One region of the Mesobacillus sp. LC4 genome, then DNA from elsewhere that is predicted to be linked to it. Evidence: riboswitches for the same ligand, from Rfam matches in the RefSeq annotation. Region 1 holds a riboswitch; the other holds the start of a gene.
What was found. Region 1 has a riboswitch for FMN ahead of ribD (bifunctional diaminohydroxyphosphoribosylaminopyrimidine deaminase/5-amino-6-(5-phosphoribosylamino)uracil reductase RibD). Riboswitches for the same ligand answer to the same signal wherever they lie in the genome.
Positions count from the first base shown of each region.

Region 2: another riboswitch for FMN. It lies ahead of AB5I83_RS02320 (ECF transporter S component); the one in region 1 lies ahead of ribD (bifunctional diaminohydroxyphosphoribosylaminopyrimidine deaminase/5-amino-6-(5-phosphoribosylamino)uracil reductase RibD).

Region 1 is NZ_JBGCUB010000009.1:60,158-66,925, reverse strand. It holds gene AB5I83_RS20885 (nuclease-related domain-containing protein) at 1-53, shown strand, start outside; gene dacB (D-alanyl-D-alanine carboxypeptidase/D-alanyl-D-alanine endopeptidase) at 453-1,943, opposite strand; gene AB5I83_RS20875 (hypothetical protein) at 2,046-2,240, shown strand; gene AB5I83_RS20870 (metal-sensitive transcriptional regulator) at 2,367-2,708, shown strand; FMN riboswitch at 2,764-2,908, shown strand; gene ribD (bifunctional diaminohydroxyphosphoribosylaminopyrimidine deaminase/5-amino-6-(5-phosphoribosylamino)uracil reductase RibD) at 3,051-4,133, shown strand; gene ribE (riboflavin synthase) at 4,146-4,802, shown strand; gene AB5I83_RS20855 (bifunctional 3,4-dihydroxy-2-butanone-4-phosphate synthase/GTP cyclohydrolase II) at 4,814-6,007, shown strand; gene ribH (6,7-dimethyl-8-ribityllumazine synthase) at 6,111-6,581, shown strand; gene AB5I83_RS20845 (S1C family serine protease) at 6,763-6,768, shown strand, end outside.
Region 2 is NZ_JBGCUB010000001.1:457,519-464,286, reverse strand. It holds gene AB5I83_RS02340 (CPBP family intramembrane glutamic endopeptidase) at 1-592, opposite strand, end outside; gene AB5I83_RS02335 (RecQ family ATP-dependent DNA helicase) at 592-2,091, opposite strand; gene AB5I83_RS02330 (helix-turn-helix domain-containing protein) at 2,082-3,128, opposite strand; gene AB5I83_RS02325 (ferredoxin) at 3,422-3,670, shown strand; gene AB5I83_RS02320 (ECF transporter S component) at 3,848-4,429, opposite strand; FMN riboswitch at 4,595-4,727, opposite strand; gene serA (phosphoglycerate dehydrogenase) at 5,023-6,597, shown strand; gene AB5I83_RS02310 (histidinol-phosphatase) at 6,678-6,768, opposite strand, start outside.

The DNA of each region.
Region 1 (6,768 bases):
TTACATTGATCGGCTCTGGCCGTGCCACTCACTATATAACTAAAGGTGAATAAAGGAGTATCGCTAATAGGACCCGATACAACCAATAGTACCCTTATGAAGTCCAAACCGGCAACATAAGGGTACGGTACAAGTCCAATCGTACCCTTATGAAGTCCAATCCTGTTACATAAGGGAACGATACAAGCCTAATCGTACCCTTATGAAGTCCAAACCGGCAACATAAGGGAACGATACAAGCCCAATCGTACCCTTATGAAGTCCAAACCGGCAACATAAGGGAACGATACAAGCCCAATCGTACCCTTATGAAGTCCAAACCGGCAACATAAGGGAACGATACAAGCCCAATCGTATCCTCATGAAGTCCAAACCGGCAACATAAGGGTACGGCACCTAATTGGGTTCCGTTCCATATGCAAACAGTGAGCTTACCGTAATTTTTCTAATTGTTATCTTGCAAGTATCCTAACAATATCATCCTCTACCTTCCTGCTTTCTCGGTCGTCCAGCAGGTTATTCAGCATAATGGAAAAAATAAGCGTTTCCTCGTTGCTTGTTTTTACGTAGCCTGCCAGGGTGCTTACGCCTGTCAGTGTGCCTGTTTTAGCGGCCACACGATCTTTCAGTTGCTCTTCTTTCAGCCTGTTTCGCATCGTTCCGCCCACCATCCTGTCTTTCGATCCGGCTACTGGAAGGGCACGATGGAATGCTGGAAACCATTCCTCTTTTTGTACTAGATATAGCAGTTTACTAACTTCATTCGCTGGTATAAGGTTTGCGTGAGAGATTCCAGATCCGTCCCGCAATACAAGCCGGCTGGTGTCAATGCCCATATCGCTAAGGACAGCGTCCATAACTTCAATCCCTTTTTCCCAGCTGCCTTCACCATGAACGACCTTGCCCATTTCCTTAACCAGCACTTCCGCATGGCCGTTATTGCTTAGTTTCATAAAGGGTAACAGCAGTTCCGTAAGCGGCATCGATTTATGAGAAATCATCCTTGCCATGGTTTCGGTGGCATACCCCGTTCTAATTTTCCCAACTACTTTTATCCCTTGTTCTTCTAGTGACTTTTTAAAAATACTTCCTGCATACAAGGAAGGCTCCCAGACAGCGATCCATTCCCGCAACTTGTTTGAATCAGCAGGAATGGATCCTGTTATCCTGATTATGTTCGTGCCATGTTCACGTTCAATATGGATATCCTGTTTTCCTTCCGGATTCACTGTCACTGATTCATTTATGATTGTGACATAATCCGTCTCGGGTTCAAGCGAAATCACCGCTTCTTTTCCTTTTTTGCCTGGTAAAATATTGACAATGACAGTTCCTGCATCAAAATCCTGGTTGGGCGAAGCGGTAAGGGCGGAAACCTGTGCGCCATAATATTGATGCTCGTCATTCCAGGTCAGATCTTCTGAATAACGGATATCATCAAACCAGCTGTCATCAGCTACTATATCACCAGTAACCTCCTTGATTCCCCTATCCTTGAGTTCTTTTGCCATTGCATCAAAGTCGGCAGGGAGCATGGTCGGGTCACCCATACCTTTTAGATAAAGGTTTCCCTCAAGCGTTCCGCCATCAAGAGTTCCATCGGACAAAACCTCTGTTGTAAACCGATAATCTTCTCCTAAAACGGAAAGCGCCGCAGCAGCCGTGAACATTTTCAGCACGGAAGCAGGCTGCATTCGAGTGTCTGCATTATGCTCATACAAGAGCTTTCCATCATTTGCAGACCGGATGCTGATCCCCGCCAACGCTCCATCAAGAATGGGCTCATCTTCTAACAGTTCCCTTATTTCTGCTGAGAGCTCCCCAGCAGGCTCGACAGCTTTGGCAGGTGGTTCCTCTGTATGAAAAAATGGAATGATGGCTAAGATGAGAACAAGCGGGAACAGTGTAATTATTGTAGTTTTTTGTTTCAATTTCTTGTTCATTCCTTTCATTTATCAACTGTATTCGACAGGAAATTTCCCAATTACCAATTAATAGAGTCTATGATAATGTTTTAAATAATATAAGGTTCAGGAGGGAAAAAAATGTACCGATATTTTTGGAATACCTTACTCATTCTAGCCATCGGAGCAGGATTTTACTTCTATGCCCAACTGATTTTTTCGAAGGTAAACGACCCTCTGTACGGAACATTGGCGCTTCTTGCAGGAAGCCTGTTTGCGGCAGGGATTTCGAGAGAGCTCCTATTGATTTCACAATCAAGGAGAGAAAATATTTAAAATGTCACTTCCTACACCCTGGCCCGCGGGGTGTATTTTTGTTTTTTCGAGAATAAATAGGTTTTATGTTAGGTACTATCAGGGGGTATGATAAAATAAGTTTATAAGATAAAAGGGGGTTTTTAGATGGACGTATTAGAGCCCGAAGTGAACGGATCTGAATGTGGCGACAGCTGTTGCTCGTCAGAAAGAAAGAGCCATCACTCTGAAAAAACGAAAAAGAATCTCGTGACGAGATTGAATCGGATAGAAGGACAAATTCGCGGCATCAAAGGCCTGATAGAGAGAGATACATACTGCGATGATGTGATCACGCAAATTTCCGCGACGCAGGCAGCTTTGAACAGCGTGGCGAAACTCCTCCTCGAAGGCCATATGAAATCCTGCATTGTTGAACGAATCCAGGAAGGCGACAATGAAGTAGTGGATGAACTATTGACTACGATTGAGAAGCTGATGAAAAAATAAAAAGCTGTTTTGTTTTTCATTAAACATAATGTTCTGTATAATGACACTAACTTATATATTCCTTCGGGGTCGGGTGAAATTCCCAACCGGCGGTGATGAAGCGATGCTTCTTAGTCCGTGACCCGGTTAACATTTGTTAAACGGTGGATCTGGTGAAACTCCAGGGCCGACAGTTAAAGTCTGGATGGGAGAAGGAAAAAAACGAGGATTAAGAGAATGGGACCAGTATGCCCTTTTTTAACCCTCTATTTTGGCATAACCTTTTTTAGGACCCCGAAGCAATTTTGTTTCGGGGTCCTTTTATTTTCGTGAATTATTTTTAAAAAGGAAGGAGGAAGCTAGGTGAACGATCAGGACTATATGGCATTAGCCGTCAATCTTGCGAGGGCGACAGAGGGCCAAACTTCCCCGAACCCGCGAGTTGGCGCCGTTCTTGTAAAAGACGGACAGATCATTGGGATGGGTGCCCATTTGAAGGCGGGAGAGCCGCACGCTGAGGTTCATGCGATAAAAATGGCAGACGGAAAGGCTGATGGTGCCACTTTATACGTTACCCTCGAGCCGTGCAGTCATTTTGGAAAGACACCGCCATGCTCGAACCTGGTCATTGAGTCGGGCATCAAGAAAGTGTTTGTCGCTTCGTTTGATCCGAATCCTCTTGTCGGTGGAGCAGGAATCAAGAAGATGCGGGACGCTGGCATTGAGGTTGAAGTTGGCCTAATGGAGGAAGAAGCAAAAGCGTTGAATAAAGTGTTTTTTCATTACATAAGCACTGGCCTACCCTATGTAACATTGAAATCCGCCACCAGCCTGGACGGTAAAATCGCCACGGTGAAAGGGGAGAGTAAATGGATCACCGGGGAAGAAGCAAGAAAGGATGTCCATCATTTCCGCCACGCACATGATGCCATTCTGGTGGGTGTCAACACCGTCATTAAAGATAATCCCAGCCTGACGACAAGACTTGATTCCGGAGGGAAAAACCCCATCCGCGTGATTTTGGATAGCACCCTCAGAACACCTTTGGAATCTAGAATTGTCAATGACCAGGCTGCTGATACCATCATTGTGACTGGGGCAGACGTCGAGCCTGAAAGAGTAAGGCAATTTTCAGAACGGGGCATTGAAATCATCAAGCTGGAAACGACGAAATTTGGAATAGTGGATATGTTGAAGAAACTGGGAGAGAGGAGCATCACTTCTGTCTATGTAGAAGGCGGGGCCGAGGTTCATGGCAGTTTTTTAAAAGAGAAGGCCTTCCAGCAAGTAGTCACTTATATCGCTCCAAAACTGCTGGGCGGGAAAAATGCTCCAGCTGCATACGGAGGCGAAGGTATTGCCAGGCTTGAGGATACAATTCCTTTAAGAATCATAGAAGTAAAACAAATTGGCCAGGATATACGGATTATCGCTGAGCCGGAGTAGAAGGAGGAATATATGTTTACGGGGATTATAGAAGAAATCGGGACCGTCGCCAATATTCAGCATAGCGGCGAGTCTTTTGTCCTGACAATTGAAGCGAAAAAAGTGCTGACAGATGTCCACCTTGGAGACAGTATAGCCGTAAACGGAGTCTGCCTGACTGTCACCTCCTTTACCGAAAACAGGTTTACCGTCGATGTCATGCCGGAAACGGTCAAAGCATCCAGTTTAAAAAGTGTTAAAAGGGGTTCAAAGGTGAACCTGGAAAGAGCGATGGCAGCGGGCGGCCGGTTCGGCGGACACTTTGTCGCCGGCCATGTGGATGGAGTTGGCACCATCAAAGGGAAAAAGCAAATAGAGAACGCGGTTTACTATGAAATTCAAGTGGACCCTGAATTGCTGAAATATGTCATCATGAAAGGCTCTGTCGCAGTAGACGGGACGAGCCTGACTGTTTTCGGAGTATCAGAAGACAGTTTGACTCTATCGCTTATACCGCTCACATTAAAAGATACGGTACTAGGATTCAAGGATACAGGAGATATCGTCAACATCGAATGTGACATGATTGGCAAGTATGTGGGGCACTTTTTGAGCAACCAGTATCCGTCAGAACCAAAACGAGGCAACAATATTACAGCCCAGTTCTTAGAAGATAACGGGTTTATGTGAGGGTGATGTAAATGTTTGATCCAATTGAAGAGGCTATATATGAACTCATGCAGGGAAATGTAGTCATTGTTTGTGACGATGAAGACCGTGAGAATGAAGGAGATTTCATCGCTTTGGCAGAAAAGGCGACACCTGATGTCATCAATTTCATGGCGACGCATGGCAGGGGATTGATTTGTGTACCGATAGAAGAGGAATTAGCTCAGAAGCTGGACTTAATGCCGATGGTTTCCCGGAATACGGATCCTCATGGCACAGCTTTTACCGTGAGCATTGACCATAAATATTCAACTACCGGGATTTCCGCATTTGAACGCTCGGCAACTGTGTTAAGTATGCTGGATCCAGAATCAAAGGCTGCTGATTTTAAAAGACCTGGACATATTTTTCCGCTTGTTGCCAAGAAGGGCGGAGTATTAAGGAGAGCCGGCCATACAGAGGCCGCAGTCGATCTGGCAAAGCTAAGCGGTGCCAAGCCTGCCGGGGTCATCTGCGAAATCATGAATGAGGATGGCACGATGGCTCGAGTACCTGAACTCCGCAAGATTGCCGACCAGTTCGATTTGAAAATGATTACGATAAAAGATCTTATCCAATACCGAAATCGAAAAGACCAATTGGTTAAAAGAGAGATTGAAATCAATCTTCCTACCGAATTCGGTATTTTCAAGGCCGTTGGTTATTCAAACGTAGTAGATGATAAAGAACATATTGCACTTGTAAAAGGAGAAATCGATCCAGATGAGCCGGTTCTTGTCAGAGTCCACTCCGAATGTTTGACTGGTGATGTATTCGGTTCCTTCCGCTGTGATTGCGGCCCGCAGCTCCATGCAGCATTGAGCCAGATTAATAAAGAAGGTCGAGGTGTCCTTCTGTACATGCGCCAGGAAGGCAGAGGCATCGGACTGATGAACAAGCTTCGCGCGTATAAGCTACAGGAAGAAGGTTACGACACCGTTGAGGCCAATGAAAAGCTAGGCTTCGGAGCCGACCTCCGTGAATACGGAATTGGCGCTCAAATTTTAAAAGACCTTGGCATCAAGCAAATCAAGTTGCTGACCAACAATCCAAGGAAAATCAAAGGGCTTAAGGGGTATGACCTGGAAGTAGTCGACCGGGTGCCAATCCAGATGCCAACAAGGGAAGAAAACGAAAATTATTTAAAAACAAAACACAGCAAATTAGGGCACTTACTAAATTTTTAAGTGGAATGGTGCATTAAGCCATAAGATGTCCCCTTTTATGAAAGTTAATGAATTTATTATTCTAAATAAACAAACTTAAACCATCTCATTGGAGGAATAAAACATGAACAGAACATTTGAAGGTAATTTAGTCGGAACAGGCCTGAAGGTCGGAATCGTAGTTGGGCGTTTCAATGAATTCATCACAAGTAAACTTCTGGGCGGGGCACAGGACGCGTTGAAAAGACATGGTGTTGAGGATGGCAATGTTGATGTTGCCTGGGTACCGGGAGCATTCGAGATTCCATTGGTCGCGCAAAAAATGGCGAAAAGCAATAAGTATGACGCGGTCATCACATTGGGTACAGTCATCCGCGGATCCACTCCACATTTCGATTACGTTTCAAACGAAACAGCAAAAGGTGTATCAGCCGCTTCCATGAATTCAGGGGTTCCGGTCATCTTCGGAGTACTTACTACAGATACAATCGAGCAGGCGATCGAACGCGCCGGCACTAAAGCCGGCAACAAAGGCTGGGACGCTGCAATGTCGGCGATTGAAATGGCGAATTTGATGAAGAGTATTGAAATGTAATAACTTTTGAAGCTGCAGGCAAAGTCGCCTGCAGTTTTTTTATCTGAAAAATTACGGCACTTCCGCGAAAATAACACAAAAACTTCCCAATCTTTTAAAATCCTCGCCTCAGTTTGTTAATAATTTGTTCATAATTTCTGGTTAAGATGAAGACAAGTTAGAAGCGAGGAGGAAAAAATCAATGAAT
Region 2 (6,768 bases), on a different contig from region 1:
CTGTACCCCCAACTGTTGCATGAGTCCTGAATTTAATAATCAAACCTAAGATAAAATCTATGAAAAAGTGCATCACGATTGTAACTAAAAGATTATCGGTCACCATATAAATATAGCCAATTAAGAAACTCAGTAAAATGATATTAGTAAACAAAAACCAATTGAACAGATAACGATAATGAACGACTGCGAAAATGATGCTCGATATGATTAACCCAGCATTCGTCTGGATGACTCCTCTAAAAAGGATTTCCTCACTTATTGCCACCATTGCCGCAATAAGCATAATTTGAATGACACTTCTATTTTTGAAAATCCTTTCGTTCAAGCCGCCATCGTCATAATAGGATTTAGGCAGATATTTCATGAGGATGAAGTCCATAACTACAACTGCGGCCCCCGCAGTGAGCCCAATTGACAATATGCTCCAATCTCTCCAAATAAATATTTCTCTGAATTCATTTAAGCTATCAAACAATATCATACCTAATATACCCGATATCGTTAATAGTAATATTTGCGTAGCAACCAAGTGGAAAAGTAGTTCTTTTTCAGTAAGCCCTGCCACAGTTTCCTTATATTGATCTTTCATTATATCCGCTCTCTTATCAATAAAATTGAAGCCAATTCCTGCTTCCAGTCCAACTTTGCATCACATTGACCAGCTGATTGTTCGGTGTCTTCATAATCACTTATATCAATCCCACAATTGCTGCAGCAATTATGGGGCCGTTCCTGTATCTCTTCGCCGAACAAACTCAAAATAAATGTCCTCTTGCATTCCTTCGTGTGAATCCATTCGAGCATCTTTTTGATCTTCATGTTTTTTACAACCAAGCGATTTTCGATTAATTGGACCAGGCTTACTTTATCCCTGTTATAATCTATACTTTCAATATTAGACAGATAATCTTCGACAATTCTCCATTGTATCTCGGTGAAGCCGCAAATCATTGACAGTTCTTCAGCACGCCCGGCAAGATCATGATAATGTATCTGGTTTTCGATTAAAAAGACAAACAGCCTATCAATCTGGTATTGATCAGGCAGCTCCCCTTCTGCGAGCTGGTATGCCAGCTGTTCGTCACCCGGAGTGTAAATCAGGACAGCGGTCGAATCGCGGCCATCCCTTGCTGCCCTTCCTATTTCCTGGAGATAGGATTCAATTTGCATAGGCATGTGGAAATGAATTACATATCGGACATTTTCTTTATTAATCCCCATCCCAAAAGCGCTTGTGGCACAAACTACATCCAGTTGACCATTGATAAATTGCTGCTGGATAAGGATCCTGCTTTCCGGGTCCAGGCCACCATGGTAAGCCATGGCCCTCATGATTCCGTTTCCCCTCATATACGAGGCGGTTTGTTCAGCCACTTTCTTGCTGGAAAAGTATATGATTCCTGGACCTTTCAAATATCTCACCAGCTCCACTGTCCGGTCCAGCTTATCCTGGAAGGTAGATGCGAATTCCACACCAAGTGATATAGCAGGACGGTCGACCGAATAGACCACTTCATTCCAATCACCTAAATGAAGCTTTTCGGCAATATCTATTCGGACTTCCTCTGAAGCCGTTGCTGTCAGCGCAAGAGTCAAAGGGCAGCCCAGCTTGTCCCTGAACTCTCCCAGTTTGAGGTAATCCGGTCTAAAGTCATATCCCCATTGAGAAATACAGTGGGCCTCATCTACAACAAACAGTGAGACAGACAATTTTTCAATCCGGTTCAATACTGAATCAATCCCCAGCATTTCTGGAGAAATGAAGATAAACCGATACCATTCGAGTTCTTCCAATGCTTTAGCTTTCTGCTGCGGTGACAAAAAGGAATTCAAGGCAATCACTCGCTTTTCACCCATTGCCATCATTTGGTCAACCTGATCTTGCATGAGTGACAGCAGCGGAGAAACAACCAAAACAGGCCCGTCCAAAAGATAACCCGGTAACTGGTAGCACAGGGACTTTCCTGTTCCAGTTGGCAGCATGGAAATGGTATGCTTATTTTCTAAAACGGATTGTATCGTTTCTTCCTGCCCTGAACGAAATTCATCAAAGCCAAAATACCTTTTTAAATATTGTTTTAACTCCATTCCTTATCACCAAATTTAGCCAGAACAAGCCTGATTTCAAAATAGGAAGCATCCGCTACTTGTTCCTTGATTTTCTTTAATTTTTTTGCACTATTCTGGTAAGCTGCCTGAAGGATTCTTTCTCTTTTCTCTTTAAGAACATAGTCGTCTATATTGAATTCCTTGATCGAGAGGGCTATTTCCACAACATGGTCTTCTATCGTGCTTTGTTTAAGGTTCCGGACAGCTGCAACCTCTTCCAAGGTGTAACCCCTTTGCATCAATCTATACGTCTTGTCAGTAGATATCGTCAAAGGCACGCTTCGTTCCGCTTTCTTGATCATTCCACTTAATAACGGATAGGTATGTTCGTTTCCTACCACCTTATCAAACAATGCATGCAGGCAATTCAAGAATTCGAAATGATAGTGTGCCGGTTCCAGGCCAGTCTCTTCAGAAGCCTGCATGGTCGTCAATCCAATTTTTTTGAAACCTGTCAGCCTTAAAACAACTAATTCCGGCCTCGCCTTTTCATTATCAAGAGCAGATATAAGCTCTCCATAAAGCCTTTCTGCAAGCTTGAAGCGATCTTCATTTTGCTGTCTAATGTATTGTTTAACCCAAATATGGGTTTCTCGCTTATTCCTTACCGGGATAAAGGATCGTTCATGATGAATCAGGTTTGAACTCACCTGAATCAGCAGCGTCAATCTTTCCCAAAAACTATCCGTTACCTGGTGGTATTTCCAGCCATTCAAATGTTCTGGAAGGTTATAATCACCTAATTTTTGTTCCAGCTCACGCTTTCCCTTTTCAGTTAAAATGACCTTTGTTTCTGCAATTTCCTCCACCAGCCCCCTTTGCTGCAGCCTATCAATCATTTTTTCGAGTGCAGTACGGGTAACTGTTGGATATGTATGAAAATATGGGGTGATTTTATACAAATGAGCATCTTGAATCGTCTGCGAGGAACGTTTGCCCTGAAGAAGGTGAAATAATGAATATATAGTTCTTTCGCCATTGATTTTATTCAAAATAGACAAAACAACTGTTTCCAAATAGGTTATCCCCATAAAATCACCCTTGAATGAAAAATTAAGCAAAGGGCAACATAATATTCGTTGCCCACTATAGCAGAAAAATAATATACCCTTATTTTAACATGAAAATATCTTGTAAAATGTTTTATTTTCAACGAAAAAATCACTCAATGCCTTGTGTGATAAGCATTCTCAATACTTTTTTTATTGAAATGTTTGCGATACAGTTTTACAATAGGTATGAGGAATACGTTTTCACTAATTCGGTGGAAACAGCATATTATTGTTAAACACTTGGGAGGAATTATATCATGGCTAAGTACACAATTGTTGACAAAGAAACTTGTATTGCATGCGGAGCTTGCGGTGCAGCTGCTCCAGATATCTACGACTACGACGATGAAGGCATTGCATTCGTAACACTTGATGAAAACGAAGGGATCGTTGAGATTCCTGATGTATTAATTGACGATATGATGGATGCATTCGAAGGCTGCCCAACAGACTCAATCAAAGTTGCTGATGAGCCTTTCAACGGAGATGCTACTAAGTTCGAATAAGTAAATACATAATTCCCGCTTACAAGCGGGAATTTTTTGTTTTTTATACTCCTTATTGCTTTCCCAAAGACCGCAATTGGGTAATTACAAGTGCTAAAGCGATCTTTATTCAGTCCTATTATAAATCAAAAAGCAACGGTGCAGGCCGTTGCTTTTTGATTATCAATCTATTTAAGTTTATGCATTTTTAAATGTTTGCTGTCTCTCGATCCATGTTTTCATTCTTGTGAACATCAGCATGAAAATGACAGACATCAATATGCCTTTTAAAAAGTTAAATGGTAAAATCCCTGCAACGATCATCGCCTTGGCTTCTGGGCCAGACATGGCTGGCATATTCAAGAACAATGTGTAGGCAGGAAGGAACACGTAGTAGTTAAGCACACTCATCAGGATGGCCATACTTGTTGTCCCAGCCACGAGAGCAAACGTCATTCCTTTATTTGATTTCATACGCTGATAAATATAGTAGGTTGGCAGGATGAATAAAACCCCTGCTACAAAGTTGGCAACATGGCCTACGGGAACACCCGTATCACTGCCCGTCATAAAATAATCAAGCGTATTCTTCAAGAATTCTACTAAAATACCGGCTGCCGGACCAAAAATCAACGCAGCTATCAATGCAGGAAGATCGCTGAAGTCGACCATTAAGAATTTTGGAAATGGCGGCAGCGGAAAATTCAACAGCATCAATACATAAGAGATACTGCTAAGCATTCCAATCGAAACCATTGCTTTGACACTAAATTTTTTCATTTTTACTCTCTCCTTATAGAGATCCATCTCACATAAAGAAGAAAGATTCGGCAATCACATACCCATAACAAATAAAACCCCCAAGTTTTCTGAACTTGAGGGAGACTTGTGAAAGGCATGCTTAATAAACGATCAAAACCTGCATTTTTTGACCGTCTGCAGAACCTCCATCTTCTCCCATCCAGACTATACTGTCGGCTTTGGAATCGCACCAAATCCTGCCCTTGCAGGCTCGCGGGCTTAGAGAATTGATCTCATTACCGCCGATCGGGAATTTCACCCTGCCCCGAAGATAGACCATATTTATTTAACAGGTTTATTATACTGAAAAAAAAATCATTTGTGAAGGTGTATGCTTGTGAAGATTTTTTGACCGTTCTGTAAAGAAGCCAACCTGCCCTTGATTGCCCACATTATTTATAATTAACTTCTGCTAAATTCGGAATAACAGAATATATTTATAATAAATTAGTTATTTTTGAGAGCGCTTGCATTGTATTTATGAACAATCCCGCAGTTTGACAAAAGAATATTCGTTTTGTAAAATAATCAGAAAATTAACACTTTGTTTTACTAAAAGGAGTGGGTAAAGGATGTTTCACGTTCTAGCGGCAGATTCAATTAAGGAAGAAGGTTTACGGCCCTTATTAGAACAGGATGGGATCCAGGTACATATCGGGGGTGTAGATTCAGGAATTATCGATTTACAAAAGGTTGACGCCCTTCTTGTCAGAAGCGCAACAAAAGTCACCCAGGAACTGCTCGATCTGATGCCTTCACTAAAAATCGTCGGCCGTGCAGGTGTGGGGGTAGATAATATCGATATCGCCGAGGCGACAAAAAGAGGAATTGTCGTCGTCAATGCTCCGGATGGAAACACCATTTCTACCGCAGAACATACTTTTGCGATGATGTCAGCATTAATGAGAAACATTCCGCAGGCACACGCTACTGTAAAAAATGGCGAATGGAAGAGAAATAAGTTTATTGGGAATGAACTGTACGGAAAAATATTAGGAATTATCGGTTTGGGAAGGATTGGTTCCGAGCTTGCAAAAAGAGCCAAGGCTTTCGGGATGTCGGTAAAGGTATTTGACCCGTTCCTGACAAAGGAGCGCGCAGCAGTTTTGGGCGTTCAATTATCGTCTTTCGATGAGGTCCTTGCCGAAACAGATATCATTTCGGTTCACACACCTTTAACGAAGGAAACGAAAGGACTTCTTAACGAAAAGACTTTGAGCCAAACAAAGAAAGGTGTCTATCTCCTGAATTGTGCAAGAGGAGGAATAATTGACGAGATGGCACTCGCCCATTACATTGAAAACGGTCATGTTGCCGGTGCTGCACTGGATGTATTTGAAGTTGAACCCCCAGAGAACCACCCTTTACTTAAGTTTGATTCAGTTATTGCCACCCCACACCTAGGAGCCTCAACAAAAGAAGCACAGCTGAATGTGGCCACCCAGGTCGCAAGCGAAATCAGAACATTTTTTAAAAATAACCCTGTTGCCAACTCGATCAATCTTCCGGCTATGTCTAAAGAAATATATGAAAAAATCCAGCCTTATCACCAGCTAGCCAAAGAAATGGGGAAGATTGTTTCTGAATGCCATAACAAAGGAATCAATGAGCTTACAGCCACGTATTCAGGAACTGCGGCGGAACTCGAAACATCTTTTTTAACAAAGGCCCTGCTTGCAGGATTCTTTGAAAACCGCATTGATATGAAAGTCAACGAAGTGAACGCCATCCACATTGCAAAAGAACGAGGAATTATGGTCGGTGAAAAAGTGACCGGAAACTCCTATGGTTACGCAAATACGATAACAGTTACCGCACGAGGGGATGACGAATCTTTTACAGTGAGAGGAACTTACATTGACCATTACGGGCCAAGGATTGTCAATCTCGACGGCTTTAATATCGATTTCCATCCGTCAGGAAACCTTTTGTATATCCAGCATATGGACCGACCTGGTGTAATCGGGCATGTTGGAAAGGTGCTGGGTGACCATGGCGTGAACATCGCGACCATGCAGGTTGGCAGAAAAGAGGCCGGCGGCGAAGCCATCATGGTTCTCTCGTTTGATAAGCCCCTTTCAACAGATATGATCGGCAAGCTTGAATCCTTGCAGGACATTGTCACAATCAATAGTATCGTTCTATAAACACGGCAAACAGGCCTCCACTTATTGGGGCCTGTATTTTTTTGTGATGCGTTTCCTGCATCACAAGGATATTCCCTATCTTATCCCAAAGGATAGGATTTTCGCTCACCTTTGGAAAACGTCATGATTTCCTTATAGCCAACTTCCCTTGCAAGTTCAAGAGCCTGATCG